DNA from 3 places in the Priestia megaterium genome. Region 1 is predicted to be linked to each of the others. Evidence: riboswitches for the same ligand, from Rfam matches in the RefSeq annotation. Region 1 holds a riboswitch; each other region holds the start of a gene.
What was found. Region 1 has a riboswitch for lysine ahead of lysA (diaminopimelate decarboxylase). Riboswitches for the same ligand answer to the same signal wherever they lie in the genome.

Region 1 (5,771 bases):
CCTGTACGTTCGGGCAAAAATGCAAAACTTATCAAAATAACTGAAAGCCCAAAGGCTGCAGCTGTAATCTCTATCCAAGAAAACACCATATCATTCCTCCTTTTACAAACCTATTAATAGAATATGTAAAAGTTTGAAAGGAGGTTGTACGATAGACCTATAAAGAGCGTCGTCATTAAGCTCTCTCAAAATAAAATGACGTCAAAGAACGCAGGGCCTGTGCCAAACGTTCTTTGACGTCATTTTATTTTCGCTCTTCAGCTTGATGCTCTTGTTTGTTTTGCTCAGTGAGACGTTTTTGATGAGCTTTTGTTTCTGCACTTACGTGATTCGCATCATTCGGTTGATTCTTCTTTGAACCTCCTGCAGCGTTACTCATTAGACGACACCTCCAGTCCGGTTATGAAACATACCTATAGAATGTGCGTATTTACAAACTTTATACACGGCTATCGATATTACTGCACACGAAAAAAGCAAAGGGAGAGTCACTAAGACTGTTCCCTTTGCTTTTTTACTAGGCGACTTTATCGGTGGTGATAATTTTGTTAATCCAGTCTTTTCCTTCTGTAAACCTTGTAACAAGCATCGCTGTTACTGTATTTCCCGTACTGTTTAAGAGCGTAGCAGGGGCGTCAATAATTGTGGAAATGACCGCAATGATGGGCAGAACTTCTGGCGAAAATCCGTAAATTGTAATGATTAACATTTCGCCAATCATACCGCCTCCAGGAATTGCTCCCATTACGGCTCCAACTAAAAAGGCTACGCCTAATATGCTCAAAATACTCGTAGCAGACGTCATATCTTTGCCGAACAAACTGAATAAGAAAACAATTTTTAGAATACCACCGATAACAGAACCATCTTTATGGGTGTTTGCTCCTAATGGAATCACTGTTTCAGCAATATCCAGCGGCACACCCATTTTCTTTGTTGCGTCTAAATTGACTGGAATAGATGCCGCGGAAGAACAGGTAGCAATAGCAGTGATAGAAGGAGCAGCTGCATTTTTCCAAAACAGCTTAATTCCTGCTTTACCGCCAGCAATCCATGCGTAGAGCGTAAAGAAGCCAAAATAGTAAACGATTGCAATTAATAAATAAAGAATAAATGCTCTAGCATACCCTTGCAAGATCTTTGGTCCAAGTTCTCCTACTACAGTAGCAAAATAGCACCCTAAACCAATTGGAGCATAGTACATGACAATTTTAACGACTTTCATCGATACTTCTTGACCCGAAGTCAGAAATTTCGCCATAGGCTGTCCTTTTTCACCAGCCATCGTGGTAGCAATACCGAAGATAACGGCAAAGACAATTAATTGTAAAATATGCTCTTTCGAAAATAACTGAACAAAATCAGGTACAGTAAATGTACTAACAAGCTGATTTAAAAGCGTCATTTTTTCAGCTGTATTTTCACTGTCACCCATTAATTCTTTAATGGCAGAAGTATCTACGTTGTGCAGCGGATTGTAAAGTGATGCGCCTAAAAAGCCTAGAACGGCTGAAACAGCAGCAGTGGCGACAAACACAACGGCGATACCTAGCATAATTTTACCAAGACGTTTCATTTCGTTCATGTTTGCGATCGCCGAAGCCACACTAAAAAAGACAAGGGGAACGATAATCATGAACATTAAATTAAGAAACAAATCACCAAAGGGCTTTACGACTGCCACATCGGGCCCGATAGCATATCCTGCTATCCCGCCAATTAAAATAGCGAGAAGCAGAATAAGCGATGATCTGTACGTTTTAAATACACTTAAAACCATATAGATTTCCTCCAAACAACAATAGCTTCTTTACTACGCAAGAACAGCTATCATTTGCTCATTGCATACGTAGTAACGACTGGCTTTACATCTTTACGCACCAAATCTTCGTATGTTTCTCGCTCTACAGCAAGACGAGCTTCTCCATTTTTCACAAATACAACAGCAGGGCGCGGAATACGGTTGTAATTGCTAGCCATTGAATAGTTGTAGGCACCTGTAGAGGATACTGCTAGTAAATCTCCTTGATTAACGCGCGGTAAATCGATATCCCAAATAAGCATATCTCCTGATTCACAGCATTTCCCCGCAATTGATACTGTTTCATCTTTTTTATCCGTCACTCTATTAGCCAAGACAGCTTCATGTTTTGCATCGTAAAGAGCAGGACGGATATTATCGGTCATACCGCCATCAATTCCTACGTATTTGCGTACACCTGGAATCTCCTTCGTTGAGCCGATTGTATAAAGCGTTGTACCTGCTTCTCCTACGATGCTTCTTCCAGGCTCAATCCAGACTTCCGGAAGGGTATAATTCTGTTCAGTTAACGTGCGGCTTAGCTTTTCTGTCAGTGCATCTACATAATACTCAACTGGAAGTGGAGAGTCGCTTTCGGTATAACGAATACCAAAACCACCACCTACGTTTAAAACTTTTACTTCAAATTCCATTTTATCACGAATACTGAATAAGAAATCAGTTAAAATATCAATGGCGCGAGAAAAACCATCTACTTCAAAAATTTGCGAACCAATATGACAATGAATGCCTAAAAGATCGTAGTAAGGCTTTTCTAATGCAGAACTTACCGCTTTCATAGCCTGGTCATTGGAAAGACCAAATCCAAACTTGGAGTCTTCCTGTCCGGTCATAATATACTCATGTGTGTGGGCTTCAATCCCTGGAGTAACACGCAGAAGAATAGATGCTTTCTGTTTGCGCTCAGCTGCTAAGGCATGTAAAACTTCAAGTTCGGTAAAGTTATCCACAACAAAACAGCCAATATTCGCATCAAGAGCCATTTCAATTTCTTCAATCGTTTTGTTATTTCCGTGAAAATGAATGCGTTCAGCTGGATATCCCGCTTCAAGAGCTGTAAATAATTCGCCTCCTGAGACCACATCTAATGACATATCAAGCTTCGTTAAAAGGCTAGCCATTTCCATACAAAGAAACGCTTTCCCTGCATAGGCGATTTGATATGAAAATCCGCTTCTTTGAAAGGCTGAATGGAAGGCCTTGCATTTCGTCTCAATTAATTCTTGATCGTAGATGTATAGGGGAGTGCCGTATTGTTTTTTCAGTTCGACCGTATCGCACTGCCCAATTTCTAAATGATTGCTGCTGTTAATTTTACTCGTTCCATGTAAGTACATAATCCGTATCCCTCCATTTAAATCATTCAACTATAACTTTGATGGTCAGTAGAAAAACACAAAAAAGACCCGTGAAGTGATGTTCACGCGTCTTGGTTTCATAATAATAAAGTATTATTACATTCTAGGCATCAACATCTCTTCAATAGCTCTCCACAAACCAAGTGGTTTGTGACAGCTCAGCATTTATTCAATACTGAACCAGTATATGAACACAATGGATGTTTATATACTTCGGCACGAAATCCCTTTTACTTATCTTCACAGACTCCATTAGTCTCCAATAAGTGACTCTTGATTTCATGCACCTCTATTCTCAGAGAGGAAAATTATATTTAAATGTAACTCCTATTATATTTCCTTTTCCTCTGTCTAGTCAATGAAAAGTTAAGGCATAGGAATATCAAAGAAGATAAATAAAAAAGCTATGAAGCTTCCAGATAGAATCCAAGCAGCCAGCGCTGTCTTCTGATGAATGATTAAAAGTGAGAACGTGACAATATTGAAGAGAAAAGAACATAGCAGCGACCATCCATAATGATGAGTGATACTGTGATTAACATAAGCAATGAACTCAATCACAGTAAATAAAAGCGCCCATAAAAGAATCCACCACAGCCGGCCGCTTACATGCAGCGGCAGCCTTCCTAAAAAAACCGGTATAACAAACGGATAAATAATTAAGGTTATTCCAAGAGAAACCATTAGGTGATCGGGTAGAAAAAGATGATCAATACCAACAGGGTGAAATACCCATACGCGGTGATGAAACAGCAGCACTTCATAAAGCAAATTCCCCGTGACCCAAAACAGCAAAGTAGGGTAGTATTCTTGATACCTTCGCCACTTGCCAAATAGTAAACCAAGAATGATAAAAAATAATACAAATGAAGATTGCATACGCTCTCCTTAAAATAATGGTTATTTCTTTTTATTTACATATTATAGTGGTTTTATTCTTTCATTTTTTTATTCAGCACCTATAATAAAAAAGCCGTAAGCCACAGCGTTAAAGACGTACTACCACTATTTATGGCTTTCTTCACCCTGTTATAATCTTGGTAAAAGAACTTCTACCGCTTTTGTTTACGAGACGAAAGGAGCTATATGTCAAAGTCAGCAAGGCTTAAAAATAAGCTTAAAATAGCTTCGCCTAGTATGTGACTTCTTTTTTTGCTATGCTAAAATTGCATACATATAGCATGAGAATACTAGAAGAAAGAAAAGGGTGTTTTGGTATGAAAACATACATCGTAGTTGGAGCTGGGGTACTTGGAGCTTCTACGGCATATCATTTAGCAAAAGCAGGAGCAGATGTGACATTGATAGATCGCAAGGATGCTGGTCAAGCTACTGATGCAGCAGCAGGAATTGTTTGTCCATGGCTTTCGCAGCGTCGAAATAAAGCATGGTACCGCTTAGCAAAAGGCGGCGCCAAGTACTATCAAACATTAATTCAGCAATTAGAAGAAGATGGAGAAACGGATACGGGATATAAGCGAGTAGGAGCAATTAGTTTACACACTGATGAACAAAAGCTTAAAAAAATGGAAGAACGAGCATATAAGCGTCGGGAAGAAGCCCCCGAAATAGGCGAGATTACACGTTTATCCGCTAAAGAAACACAGGCTTTGTTTCCGGCTCTTTCGGAAGAATACAGTTCAGTTCATATTAGTGGAGCCGCTCGCGTTAACGGAAGAGCTCTTCGAAACGCACTTGTGAATGCAGCGAAGAAAAACGGTGCAAAAATAATAGAAGGAAACGCAGAACTACTTTATGAAAATAATCAAGTAACGGGCGTTGCCGTAAATGGACAAACCCTTCTAGCAAGTACAACAATCGTGACAGCAGGAGCGTGGGCAAATCAATTACTAGAGCCTCTTGGAGTGAAATTTTTAGCAAGCTTTCAAAAAGCGCAAATTGTCCACTTGCATCTTCCTGATTTAGATACAAAAGACTGGCCCGTTGTAATGCCTCCAAGCGACCAATATATTCTTTCGTTTGAACAAGGTCAAATTGTCATAGGAGCAACACATGAAAACGACACGGGTTATGACTTGAGAGTAACGGCTGGGGGGCTTCATGAAATTTTTTCAAAGGCCTTATTAATTGCTCCTGGCTTAACAGAAAGCACAGTCTTAGAAACAAGGGTAGGGTTTCGACCATTTACTCCAGGCTTCTTGCCAGTCATTGGGGCTCTTCCAGCTTACGAAGGAATACTAGTAGCGAATGGTCTCGGAGCTTCAGGCTTAACGTCGGGTCCTTATCTTGGTTCAGAGCTTGCTAAATTAGCACTTGAAATGGAAATGGAAATTGATCTTAGCGATTATGATGTAAGAGGAGCTATTGAGTCCTAAGCAAATGGAATGAATGAAAACAAATAGAAGTTCGCAAACTATAACTACTATATGATGAAAGGAAGTAGATTGTTTGCGAAAGGTTATGATAAGTGCAGCAGCAGCTTTTTTATTTATGAGCGGCACGCCTGTATTAGCGGAAAACAATCCTCAGCCAGAAACAAAAGACGTGCAGCTGACGTCTCAGCAAAAGCAGGAATTATCCGTTCTGTACAAAGAAATGTTCGAAAAAAAGAAAGAAATACTTTCAAAATA
Region 2 (5,771 bases), 190 kb from region 1:
TCGTTTTGATCAGCATCCATGTGATTGGTGTAACATACGTCTACTCCCATAGGCAAGCCGTGCATTTTGCCCATAAAGTGATCTTCTAACCCAGCTCGCAGGACTTGTTTGCTGTTATATAAATATTCAGGTCCAATAAATCCAACAACCGTGTTAACTAAGAAAGGCTTGTAGTGGCGAGCTAAGCCATAGCATCTAGCTTCGAGCGTTACTTGATCAATATTATAGTGGGCTTCTGCTGACAGTTCAGAACCTTGTCCTGTTTCAAAATACCAGCGGTTCGGACCTTTTGCTGTCCCTTTTTCATGAATTAACGCTGTCGCTTCATCGAGCATAGACAGTGAAATCCCAAATGAATCATTACCGGCTTCTGTGCCTGCTAAACTTTGGAAAATCAAGTCAGCAGCTGCTCCTTTTTCGATTGCTCTCATTTGGCTCGTCACATGTGATAATACACAGTTTTGAGTAGGAATCGACCATTCGTTGATTATATTTTTTGTTTCATTTAAAAGCGCGTAGATATTATCCGTTGTATCAATAACAGGGTTAATTCCGATAACCGCATCTCCAATTCCATAGCTTAACGCTTCGTAGAGAGATGCTCTCATTCCTTTTAAGTTATCTGAAGGATGATTAGGCTGGGCTCTTGAAGCCAATACGCCTTTTTGACCGATAGTCGTTTGACAAGTAGTTTGCACTTCTATCTTGGCAGCTCCTTGAATTAAATCTAAATTGGACATAATTTTAGTAGCTGCCGCAATCATTTCGCTGTTTAATCCTTTGCTAAGCGCAAGAAGGTCTTCTCCGGTATGCTCATCAGATAAGATGTATTCTCTTAACTCCCCTACTGTCCAATTTTTAATAATGTCGTAAACCGATGAATCAACCTGACTTTCGATTAATGCCGAGACGTTGTCTTCATCTGCGCTTAGCAGCGGGTAATTTCGAATATCAGCAAGTGTGATATCAGCTAGCACTTGTTTGGCTGCCATTCGTTCTTTCATTGACTCAGCGCTAACTCGTGCGAGCTGATCTCCAGAACGTTCTTCGTTTGCTTTGGCCATAATTTCTTTCAAGCTATAAAATGAAAATGTTTCTCCTAACAACCGGGTAGTTTTAAACATCTTTTCCTCCTTGTATGTTCAGTTGATTATGATGAAAAAGCGAGTGTTTTAATCGAAACAGAGATTGCCTCTCCAGCTACGGGTAACCCTAGATCGATATAATCTCCGTGGGTAAAGTCAATTTGATCTAAACAAATAATTTCTAATTCTTTCTCCTGTTTGGCTAGTGCTTGTCCTAAAGCTTTAGCAATATCCTGCTCGCATAAAACAACGAGGCACTTAGCTCCTTTAAAACAAGCACCAAATTCAGCGCTTATTACTTTTGCTAATTCTTGCAGCATTATATAGCTGCAGTAAGGGAAATGAGATAAAGCAATAGCAACGGGAGGATCTTCTGCGCTGAAAACAGTTGAAGCCTGCATACATGCCGTTCGAGCTCTTTCTTGAAACAGCTGCGGATTCCACTCCTCCTCTTGCTGTACGGGTATCTCTATAATCGGAATATTTTTTAGCGGCAGCCGCTTTGATTTAATGTATACGGTTGATCCGCTAACTTCTGTATTTTGCATGCCGGCCCCAATGACAGTAGCGCGCGTTGTTTCAGCGGCTTGAGATACGTGTATGGATTGAAACTGATACGCTAGCAGAGGACCAATGTCTCCATGTACAGCGACTTTCCTCACTGTTTTTGGCTTCTGCTTCTCCATCATTGCCCCTACTCCTCCTGAAATCATGATTGTTTCTGGTTGGATAGAAGATCTTGTATGAGGAGAAACGAGCAGCGTGGAATTTTGCTTCAGCGCTTTTACATAATTCACGGTTTCTTCAGCTAGTAATTGACAGATAGACGAGAGTTTTTCAAATGTTGCTTTTTCACCTTCTCGCAGTATTAAAGAATTATTTTTTAAAAATTCAGTTAAATAAGGTGAAATGTAGGTTACAAAACCGTCTGAATTCAGCCGAATTAATCTCCCGCCTACATGCAGGGTAAATGTTTCTATCACTTTTCCATTTTGACATAAGGCGATGTTAGCAGTGCCTCCTCCTACATCAATATTGGCAATTACTGCATTTGTTTCAGCGGAATGTTGGATTGCTCCTGATCCTTTTGCCGCCAATATTCCTTCCAAATCAGCACCGGCTGTTGCAACAACGAAATCTCCAGCATGTTCGGCTAGATAGTGAACGATACTCTCTGCATTTTGCTTTCTAGCAGTTTCTCCTGTGATGATCACAGCGCCCGCCTCCACTTGATCTAAGGAGATTTCTGCATTCTTGTACTCTTGTTCTAGTAGTACCGTTAATCGTTGAACATCGATTTCAACCTCGTTTACCATAGGTGTGGTATAGATAGAACTTGCATACGTTACGCGACGATCAATAATTTGACAGCCTGGCAGCGTAAACTGATTTTGTTGATTTGCTATTAACAGCTTGCTTACAATCAGTTTTGTTGTGCTTGTTCCAATATCTAAACCTATGCTCGTGATCCATTTCTGTAGCATGCTATCAATCCCTTATCTCGTTTGAATATGTTGACTATCATAAAACAGTTTTTTGAATATTTCACTAACTATGTTATCAAACCTGACACACTTTTGTGTAAACAAAGGTGACAAATGAAAAAAAAGACTAAATCTTGGTAGATTTAGTCTTTTTTCTTATGATGAATGTGATTTAGTTACAATCATTCTTGATGCCGATGGAATTAACAATGAAAGAATGACTAAGCAGGCTATTAGTGACCCTACCATTGAAACACCGTTCATTGAAAAAGAATACCACAGAGCGGACATACCTTTTGGTGCGTACGATCCCCAGAAAATAATACCAGCAATAAAGTGCCAGAAATAACGTGCGAAGCTTCCGATAATAAGGGATAAAACAATCAAAACAAAAGCTTTTGATCTGTTATTGGTAGCTAAATTTGTTTTAATAGATTGTGAAAAAATACCTCCAAAACCTATAAAAGCAAAAGCCACAATATATTCAATAAATGTTTGTAGCGCTGTTAAAATATAAGCCGTTCCTGTCGCTAACTGCAAAAGCCCCCATAATAGACCAGATAGAGCCCCGCCTTTTACTCCCCAGCGAAAGCACATAATAAAAATGGGCACCATGGAGAACGAAATACTTACAGCCGTTGCAATCTTAATGGAAGGCAAAAGGTCAAGTAGAAGTGCCAATGCTGCAAAAATAGCTATTTCAATTTTAGCCTGTAAAGGTAATGCTTTATTCACGTTTCTCACTCCTGTTTTTGAATCATTCATATCAAACGGTTTACACAGGAGTAAGCAACTATATGCTACTATTCCCACATTCCTACGCTAGCGTTAACTAACAGGTTCTAAGGGTCTGAACATTTCGTTCACTCTCAGCACGGCGGCTCCCCCTGTGGTACGTTTGGATATTTATGTAGTATAAAGACAATGTTTATTATACCATACGTAACAAAATAGATTCGAGAGATTTCAAAGATGTTTCTATTTTCTGAATCTATTTTTTATAATGACAATCGTTTTAGTATTTGTTATACTTCTTTTATGTCAATTGAATATAAAAAACCCTCATCCTAATCGATGAGGTAGAGGTCGCAGTTTTTAATAGTAAAGTAACGGAAATGCAGAGAACATTGAGGATGTTGCTTGAAAGGAAAAATTGCCGAAGTTTAAATCACTTCTCGGTTGATTTAAGCTGGGGCTGTCTCCGAACAGGAACAGAACTGTCACATCATGCGAGTGATGTGAAGAGCTATCTTCACGGAAGGTTGACGCGGTTTTCAGATTTAAAAGCGCGCACATATACTGCGGGCTTTTTTTATGTTATCCCGTCTCTTTCCGTACATTCGAAAGGAGTATTTATCTATGCAAGAGCAGCAAGAATTAAAACGTGGGTTGAAATCTCGCCACTTAACGATGATTTCATTAGGAGGAGCCATCGGAACCGGCTTATTCCTAGCAAGTGGTGGAGCAATTCACACAGCAGGACCTGGGGGAGCGCTTTTAGCTTACGCTATTATTGGCGTAATGGTTTACTTTTTGATGACCAGCCTAGCAGAGCTCGCAGCTTATATGCCTGAAGCTGGTTCATTTAGTACGTATGCGTCTCGTTTTGTAGATCCATCCTTTGGTTTCGCTCTCGGCTGGAACTACTGGTATAACTGGGCTATTACGATTGCAGCTGAATTATCCGCTGGAGCCCTTATTATGAAATTTTGGTTCCCGAACTCTTCTTCTATTTTATGGAGTGCCCTGTTTTTATTAATTATGTTTGGGCTTAACTACCTTTCTGTAAAAGGATTTGGTGAATCTGAATTTTGGTTTTCGTTAATTAAAGTAGTAACGGTTATTATCTTTTTAGTTATTGGTATTATGATGATTTTTGGTATCTTTAACAATGAAGCACCAGGTTTCAAAAACTTCACGCTTGGTGATGGACCGATTCACGGTGGATTCTTCACTGTACTAGGTATATTTATGGCAGCTGGTTTTTCATTCCAAGGAACAGAGTTGCTTGGAGTCGCAGCTGGAGAAAGTGAAGATCCGGAAAAAACGGTTCCTCGCGCAGTTAAACAAGTCTTCTGGCGCATCTTGTTATTTTATATTTTAGCTATTTTTGTTATTGGAATGCTTATTCCATACACAGCGAATTCATTAGCAAGTGATGACGTGAGAGTAAGTCCGTTTACTTTAATATTCGAACGAGCAGGTCTGGCGTTTGCAGCATCAGCGATTAATGCCGTTATTTTAACAGCTGTTTTATCTGCTGGTAACTCAGGTATGTATGCTTCTACGCGTATGCTGTGGAACTTAGCGAAAGATGGAAAAGCACCAAGGTTCTTAGCAAAAGTGAATAAACGAGGCGTTCCAGTTAATGCCTTAATCGCAACGGCACTTGTCGGTACACTTGCATTTGGTGCTTCATTTTTTGGAGACGGTGCGGTATATACGTGGTTACTTAATGCTTCTGGTATGTCTGGTTTTATTGCTTGGTTAGGAATTGCGATCAGCCACTATCGTTTTAGAAGAGCATTTGTTGCTCAAGGTCATGATTTGAGTGAACTTCCATATCATGCAAAACTTTTCCCATTTGGCCCTATCTTTGCCTTTATTTTATGTGCCGTTGTTATTTTAGGCCAAAACTATTCGGCGTTTATGGGTGACTCGATTGACTGGTACGGTGTACTTGTTTCTTATATCGGACTTCCTTTATTCTTAATTGTTTGGTTAGGATACAAATGGACGAAAAAGTCGAAGCTTATCCCGTTAAAAGAATGTCAAGTAACAGTGAAAAAATACGAATAAAAAAAGCTCTCTATTCAAAAGAATAGAGAGCTTTTTTTATATGAGCTGATCGGCAAAATGAAGAGATATATAAGCGGGTTGGTTTTTCATAACAAGCATATAACCTTTGAGGGGACGGTTATAGTAATCAGCAGCTTCGATATAATAAATACGCTGAATTAACCTGCTTAAACGAGTTGCAAAAGATGGAAGTTGGTGATTAGGAATGGTTTGGATGTAGTCTATGATTTCTTGCTTAGTTTGAAGGCCCGAACGAGTACATTGTAACAGGTGAAAAAGCGGATCTGCTGTTATAGTAGATAGTTCAGAATTGTGTTTGATTCTATTCAGCTGGATATGCAGTTCTTTTTTGGACCATCTTTTTGGAATAGCTCTTATATGCTGTATTCATGATAGCTAACAC
Region 3 (5,771 bases), 2.2 Mb from region 1:
TCACAAGTCCGGCAACTTCATAGCGACGAACCTGCTCATCTAATGCGTACAATAACTGTTGACCCGTTGTTGCTCCAGCAAAAGCCGTACGGTGATGCTGCGTTCCGCCAAATCGTCTGAAGTCTAACAAACCCTCAGGAGTACGGTTAAACATAACACCCATACGGTCAAGTAAGTGAATAATACCAGGAGCTGCTTCACACATTGCTTTTACAGGTGGCTGGTTGGCTAAAAAGTCTCCGCCATACACTGTGTCATCAAAGTGTTCCCATGGTGAATCTCCTTCACCTTTCGTATTTACGGCTCCGTTGATTCCACCTTGCGCGCAAACTGAGTGAGATCTTTTTACCGGAACTAGTGAAAATAAATCTACTTGCTTGCCAGACTCAGCAATTTTTATTGTTGCCATCAAGCCAGCTAAACCGCCACCGACTACGATGATTTTTCCGTTACTCATCGGAACCCCACTCCTTCAAAACCTTAATTTTATGCAAATGCGAATAATGTACGAACACCTACGAATGTAAGTGCTAAGAAGATTGCTAATGTCACATAAGTTGAAATTCTTTGAGAACGTGGTGTTACAGTTAACCCCCAGCTAACTCCAAATGACCATAGACCGTTTGCAAAGTGGAAGATCGTAGATACAACACCAACTATGTAGAATGCAAACATTGCTGGGTTGCTTAAAATTCGTTCCATCATTTGAAAATCTACTTCTTTTCCAAGCGCAGCTTGTATTCTGGTTTCCCATACGTGCCATGTGATGAAGATAAGTGTGATTACACCTGAAACACGCTGAAGGATAAACATCCAGTTACGGAAAAATCCATAGTTGTTAACGTTTGTTTTAGCAGTGAATGCGATGTAAAGACCGTATATTGCGTGAAAAACGATTGGTAAGAAAATAATGAAAATTTCTAGAGCATAGCGGAAAGGTAAGCTCTCCATGAAGTGAGCTGCTTGATTAAATGATTCTTCTCCCTTTGTCGCGAAATGATTCACAACTAAATGCTGTGTTAAGAAAATCCCGATTGGTATTACTCCAAGTAGTGAATGGATTCTCCGATATTGAAACTCTCTGTTTGCCGCCATCTGCGTAGACCCCCCTTAGTTAAATGAACATAGTTTGTGAAGAACTTTCTTACTCCCACTAGACAAATAGATTAATCGTGAATACAGGAAATGAAAACCTTTGCATTTCCTAATAAAGTATGTGACAGGTTAATTTTACTCCCATCGATTAAGAGCGTCAAGGCAAGATGTTTAAATCTTCTATAAAATATAAATTTATAAAATTTTATATTTGTTAACGCTTACTACATTGATGTTAAAGATTTTTTCTTTCTATTATAATATCGCTTGCCACAGTTAAGTAAGCGTTTACTTTATACTTTTATTGTAAACAAGTTCACAAAACATTTACACAGGTAAAAGTACCCTTTTAAAAGTAATTTTATGGATTTTTTATCTTTACATCTAACTCTTTTTACCATAATAAAGATCCTCTTACATTTTATTAAAAAAATGCGTGAGAGGTTTTTTAGATTTGTATATAATAGTAGTAAAGAAAGAGGGGAAAGCATGAGCAATTTACAAACAGAATCACAGCAAGAACTTGAAGAGACGATGGAAACATTAGAACCTAATGCCGCAGCTGAAACAGAGAGAGCTCTTGATCACGTTCCATATTTTGGATACAGTCTTTTGCGTGACGTGTTGATTCCAGAGCTTCTTGGAGACGAAACGAATACCATCTCATACTGGGCAGGAAAACACCTTGCGCGTAAATATCCATTAAATACAATGGATGAAATCGTCGCTTTTTTTAAAGCAGCTTCCTGGGGAACACTGACGCTTGCCAAAAAAGATAAATATTCACTAGAGCTTGAGTTATCAGGTGATGTGGTCAGCAAAAGATTTCAGCAGGAAACTTGTTCATTTCATCTTGAGTCAGGATTTGTGGCTGAACAGATTCAGCGTCAAAACAACTGCCTAACAGAAGCCTACTTAACACCTAAAGAAAAGAACGGAAAAGTGCTGATTTCCGTGCAGTGGGACCGAAAAGATATCTTACCTACCGAAACCCGTGCGGAGCGTTATAAAAAGTAAGAAATACGTATATATAAAAGACGTGGAGATACCACGTCTTTTTTCTCTTCTTTATACTTGCACTGCCTGCTGCTCTTCTAATTCAAATGCTACGTGAAGCGTCTCAACAGCTTTTACCATATCAGCATGCGGTACAACTGTAGATACTTTAATTTCAGACGTGCTGACCATCTTCACTTCAATTTTCTCTCCTGCCAGCACTTCAAACATTTCGGCTGCAACACCTGGATTAGAAATCATGCCAGATCCCACAATCGATACTTTAGCCAGACCGCTTTCATGTTCAATACGCGTATACCCCAAAGTAGATTTATACTCTTTTAAGACGGCAAGAGCAGCTTCTACGTCTACAGTTTTAATAGAAAATGAGATAGAGAGGCGATTATTAGCCGTTACGTTTTGAATAATAATATCCACGTTTAACTGTTCTTTTGCTAATGCTGTAAAAATAGTAGAAAGAGTTTGTAACTCGTTGTTTAACCCTTCAATTGTCACCCGTGAAATATTATCTTCAAACGCAATTCCTCTTACGACTAAGTTTTGTTCCATTGAAACTTCCTCCTCAACAATCGTTCCATTCTCGTTTTCTAAGCTTGAACGCACTTCTAGCGGTACCTGATAATTTTTTGCAAACTCAACAGCGCGCGGATGCAGCACCCCTGCTCCTAAATTGGCTAATTCTAACATTTCGTCATATGAAATAGAATGAAGTTTACGAGCATCTTCTACGTAGCGCGGATCCGTCGTAAACACTCCTGTTACGTCTGTATAAATATCACATTTTGCAGCTTTTAGTGCCGCGGCAAGAGCTACTGCCGTCGTGTCAGAGCCGCCTCGACCTAATGTTGTAATGCTTCCATCTTCTGAACAGCCTTGGAATCCAGCTACTACTACGATTCGACCTCTATCTAATTGGCTTTGAATACGAGTCGTGTCAATGTGCTGGATTCGTGCATTGCTGTGAACTGCTTCTGTCTGGATACCAGCTTGCCAACCTGTTAGCGAAGTGGCTTCATGACCTTTGAATTGAAGAGCCATTGTTAACAGGGAAATCGTTACTTGTTCTCCAGTTGTAAGAAGCATATCCATTTCGCGTTTACTTGGACTGTCCGTAATATCACTTGCTAATTTCACCAGTGCATCTGTGGTTTTGCCCATTGCCGATACAACAACTACTACTTGGTTACCGCGCTCTGCTTCTTGAATAACACGGTTTGCTACATGTTGAATACGTTCAACAGAACCAACAGATGTTCCACCAAATTTTTGAACGATTAATGCCATAATTTTGTTCATTCCTTTTCAATAAATTTGCATATGCAGGATGATGAGAAGCTAAATTTTTTTACTCAGACAATAAAAAAAGCAATGAGATGAGCTCTCATTGCTTAACGAACGAAAATTATAAAACATAACCGTCCACTGCCGTGAGATAGCTCTCCAAGAATCTACATCTTGACAATCCTACGTTTATTCAACGCAGAACCAGCAATCATTACTATGAGGTAATGTTCACTTCGGCAAATTTCCCTTTCCGCATCGTTCATAAGGGCTCATACCCTTCCTGATGCGTACTGATTAAATTTGCACCTCTATCTTCACTTCATTTGATGAAGTGTCGTATGAAATTAGTTAATAGCTTATCAAATATTTTCTATTATTTCAAGACTATTTTTGCAATGTTTCATAAATTTTTTCAGCAATGTTCTGAGGAACACCTGAATTTCGAATATCTTCAATCGTTGCTTCTTTCAATTTTTTCACCGAACCAAAATGCTTTAACAAAGCTTTTTTACGCTTTTCTCCCACTCCCGGAATGTCGTCCAGAACTGACTGAAAAGCGGACTTAGAGCGCACTTGACGGTGGAAGGTAATCGCAAAGCGGTGAACTTCATCCTGAATTCGCTGAAGCAAATAAAATTCTTGACTATTGCGTTCAAGCGGTATGATTTGAGGAGGCTCACCAATCATCAGATTGGAGGTTCTGTGCTTATCATCTTTGACAAGACCTGCTGTAGGCACTAAAAGTCCCAATTCATTTTCGAGAACGTCCTGTACTGCAGCTAAATGCCCTTTGCCTCCATCTACAACAATTAAATCCGGAAGCGGAAGACCTTCTTTTAATGCTCTGGAATACCGTCTGCGAACGACTTCCCTCATGGAACTGTAATCATCTGGTCCCTTTACCGTCTTAATTTTATATTTGCGATATTCTTTCTTTTCCGGTTTCCCATCAACAAAAACAATCATCGCAGAAACTGGGTCTGTTCCTTGAATATTTGAGTTATCAAATGCTTCAATCCGATAAGGAGCGGCAATTCCAAGCTCTTCTCCTAACCGTTCAACTGCGCCAACTGTACGCTCTTCATCTCGTTCAATTAAATAGAATTTTTCACCGAGCGCAATTTTTGCATTTTTACACGCAAGTTCTACTAATTCTTTCTTTTTGCCTCGCTTTGGATGCTGAACCTCTACTTCTACTAACTTCTCAGCTAACTCTGCATCAATCGTTGCTGGAACCATCACTTCTTTTGGCTTAATATTTTTGGCATAAAACTGACCGATAAAAGTTAAGAAATCTTCTTCTGGCTCTTTATAAAAAGGAAACATAGAAACTTCTCGCTCAATTAATTTCCCTTGGCGAATAAAGAAAACTTGAACACACATCCAGCCTTTATCGTAAGAATAGCCAAACACATCTCGATTAACAAAATCATTAAACGTTACTTTTTGCTTTTCCATTGTCGCTTCGATATGAGCAATTTGATCTCGGTATTCTTTAGCCCGTTCAAAGTCAAGTTCTTCTGAAGCTTTTAACATTTTTTCAGTTAACTCTGTTTTGACATGCTCATATCCACCATTTAAAAACCGCGTGATATTTTCAATAATTTGTTTGTTTTGCTCTTCTTTTACCTCTTTTACGCAAGGAGCTAGACATTGCCCGATATGGTAATACAAACAAGGCCTATCTGGCATAGTGGAGCACTTTCTTAACGGATAAATGCGATCAAGAAGCCGCTTTGTTTCATTTGCTGCTTGAACATTAGGATAAGGACCGAAGTATTTCCCTTTATCTTTTTTTATTTTTCTTGTAATAACAAGTCGGGGCTGTTTTTCAGCTGTAATCTTAATAAACGGATAGCCCTTATCATCTTTAAGCATAATATTGTATTTTGGGTCATGCTTTTTAATTAAATTCATTTCTAAAATAAGCGCTTCTAAATTAGAAGATGTGACGATATATTCAAAGTCGACAATGTCGTTTACAAGTCGAAGCGTCTTTCCGTCATGAGATCCGGTAAAGTAGGAACGTACTCGATTTTTTAATACTTTTGCTTTTCCTACGTAAATGACCGTTCCATATTTATCTTTCATCAAGTAACAGCCGGGCTGATCCGGTAAAATAGCCAGCTTTTCTTTTAAATAATCGTTCATACTTTTCTCCTTCCTCTTCTCTTACTCTGTCCATCTATACAATCGCTTATGAAGCGTAACCTACATTCTTTCCTGTCTTAATACATGTACATAAGCTGGATTTATGGCGGTGTTCCTTACATCTAGTATAAAACAAACGAACGCATATTCGCTAAATAAAAGTATTCCCAAAAGAGAAAAAGTGGAGAAAAAGAAAAAAACCTAGCCTGAGCTAGGTTTTGACT

Region 2: another riboswitch for lysine. It lies ahead of CEQ83_RS12455 (amino acid permease); the one in region 1 lies ahead of lysA (diaminopimelate decarboxylase).
Region 3: another riboswitch for lysine. It lies ahead of CEQ83_RS22945 (aspartate kinase); the one in region 1 lies ahead of lysA (diaminopimelate decarboxylase).

What each region holds. Positions count from the first base shown of each region.
Region 1 covers NZ_CP023317.1:2,289,562-2,295,332, forward strand. The annotation lists gene CEQ83_RS11480 (hypothetical protein) at 1-89, opposite strand, end outside; gene CEQ83_RS27585 (hypothetical protein) at 245-379, opposite strand; gene CEQ83_RS11485 (dicarboxylate/amino acid:cation symporter) at 518-1,780, opposite strand; gene lysA (diaminopimelate decarboxylase) at 1,831-3,159, opposite strand; lysine riboswitch at 3,298-3,480, opposite strand; gene CEQ83_RS11495 (CBO0543 family protein) at 3,547-4,059, opposite strand; gene CEQ83_RS11500 (NAD(P)/FAD-dependent oxidoreductase) at 4,398-5,516, shown strand; gene CEQ83_RS11505 (YckD family protein) at 5,590-5,771, shown strand, end outside.
Region 2 covers NZ_CP023317.1:2,482,943-2,488,713, forward strand. The annotation lists gene CEQ83_RS12440 (ethanolamine ammonia-lyase subunit EutB) at 1-1,124, opposite strand, end outside; gene CEQ83_RS12445 (ethanolamine ammonia-lyase reactivating factor EutA) at 1,151-2,569, opposite strand; gene thiT (energy-coupled thiamine transporter ThiT) at 2,726-3,334, opposite strand; TPP riboswitch at 3,367-3,467, opposite strand; lysine riboswitch at 3,642-3,826, shown strand; gene CEQ83_RS12455 (amino acid permease) at 3,929-5,368, shown strand.
Region 3 covers NZ_CP023317.1:4,475,261-4,481,031, forward strand. The annotation lists gene sdhA (succinate dehydrogenase flavoprotein subunit) at 1-457, opposite strand, end outside; gene CEQ83_RS22935 (succinate dehydrogenase cytochrome b558 subunit) at 487-1,095, opposite strand; gene CEQ83_RS22940 (YslB family protein) at 1,585-2,112, shown strand; gene CEQ83_RS22945 (aspartate kinase) at 2,164-3,396, opposite strand; lysine riboswitch at 3,538-3,715, opposite strand; gene uvrC (excinuclease ABC subunit UvrC) at 3,781-5,547, opposite strand; gene trxA (thioredoxin) at 5,771-5,771, opposite strand, start outside.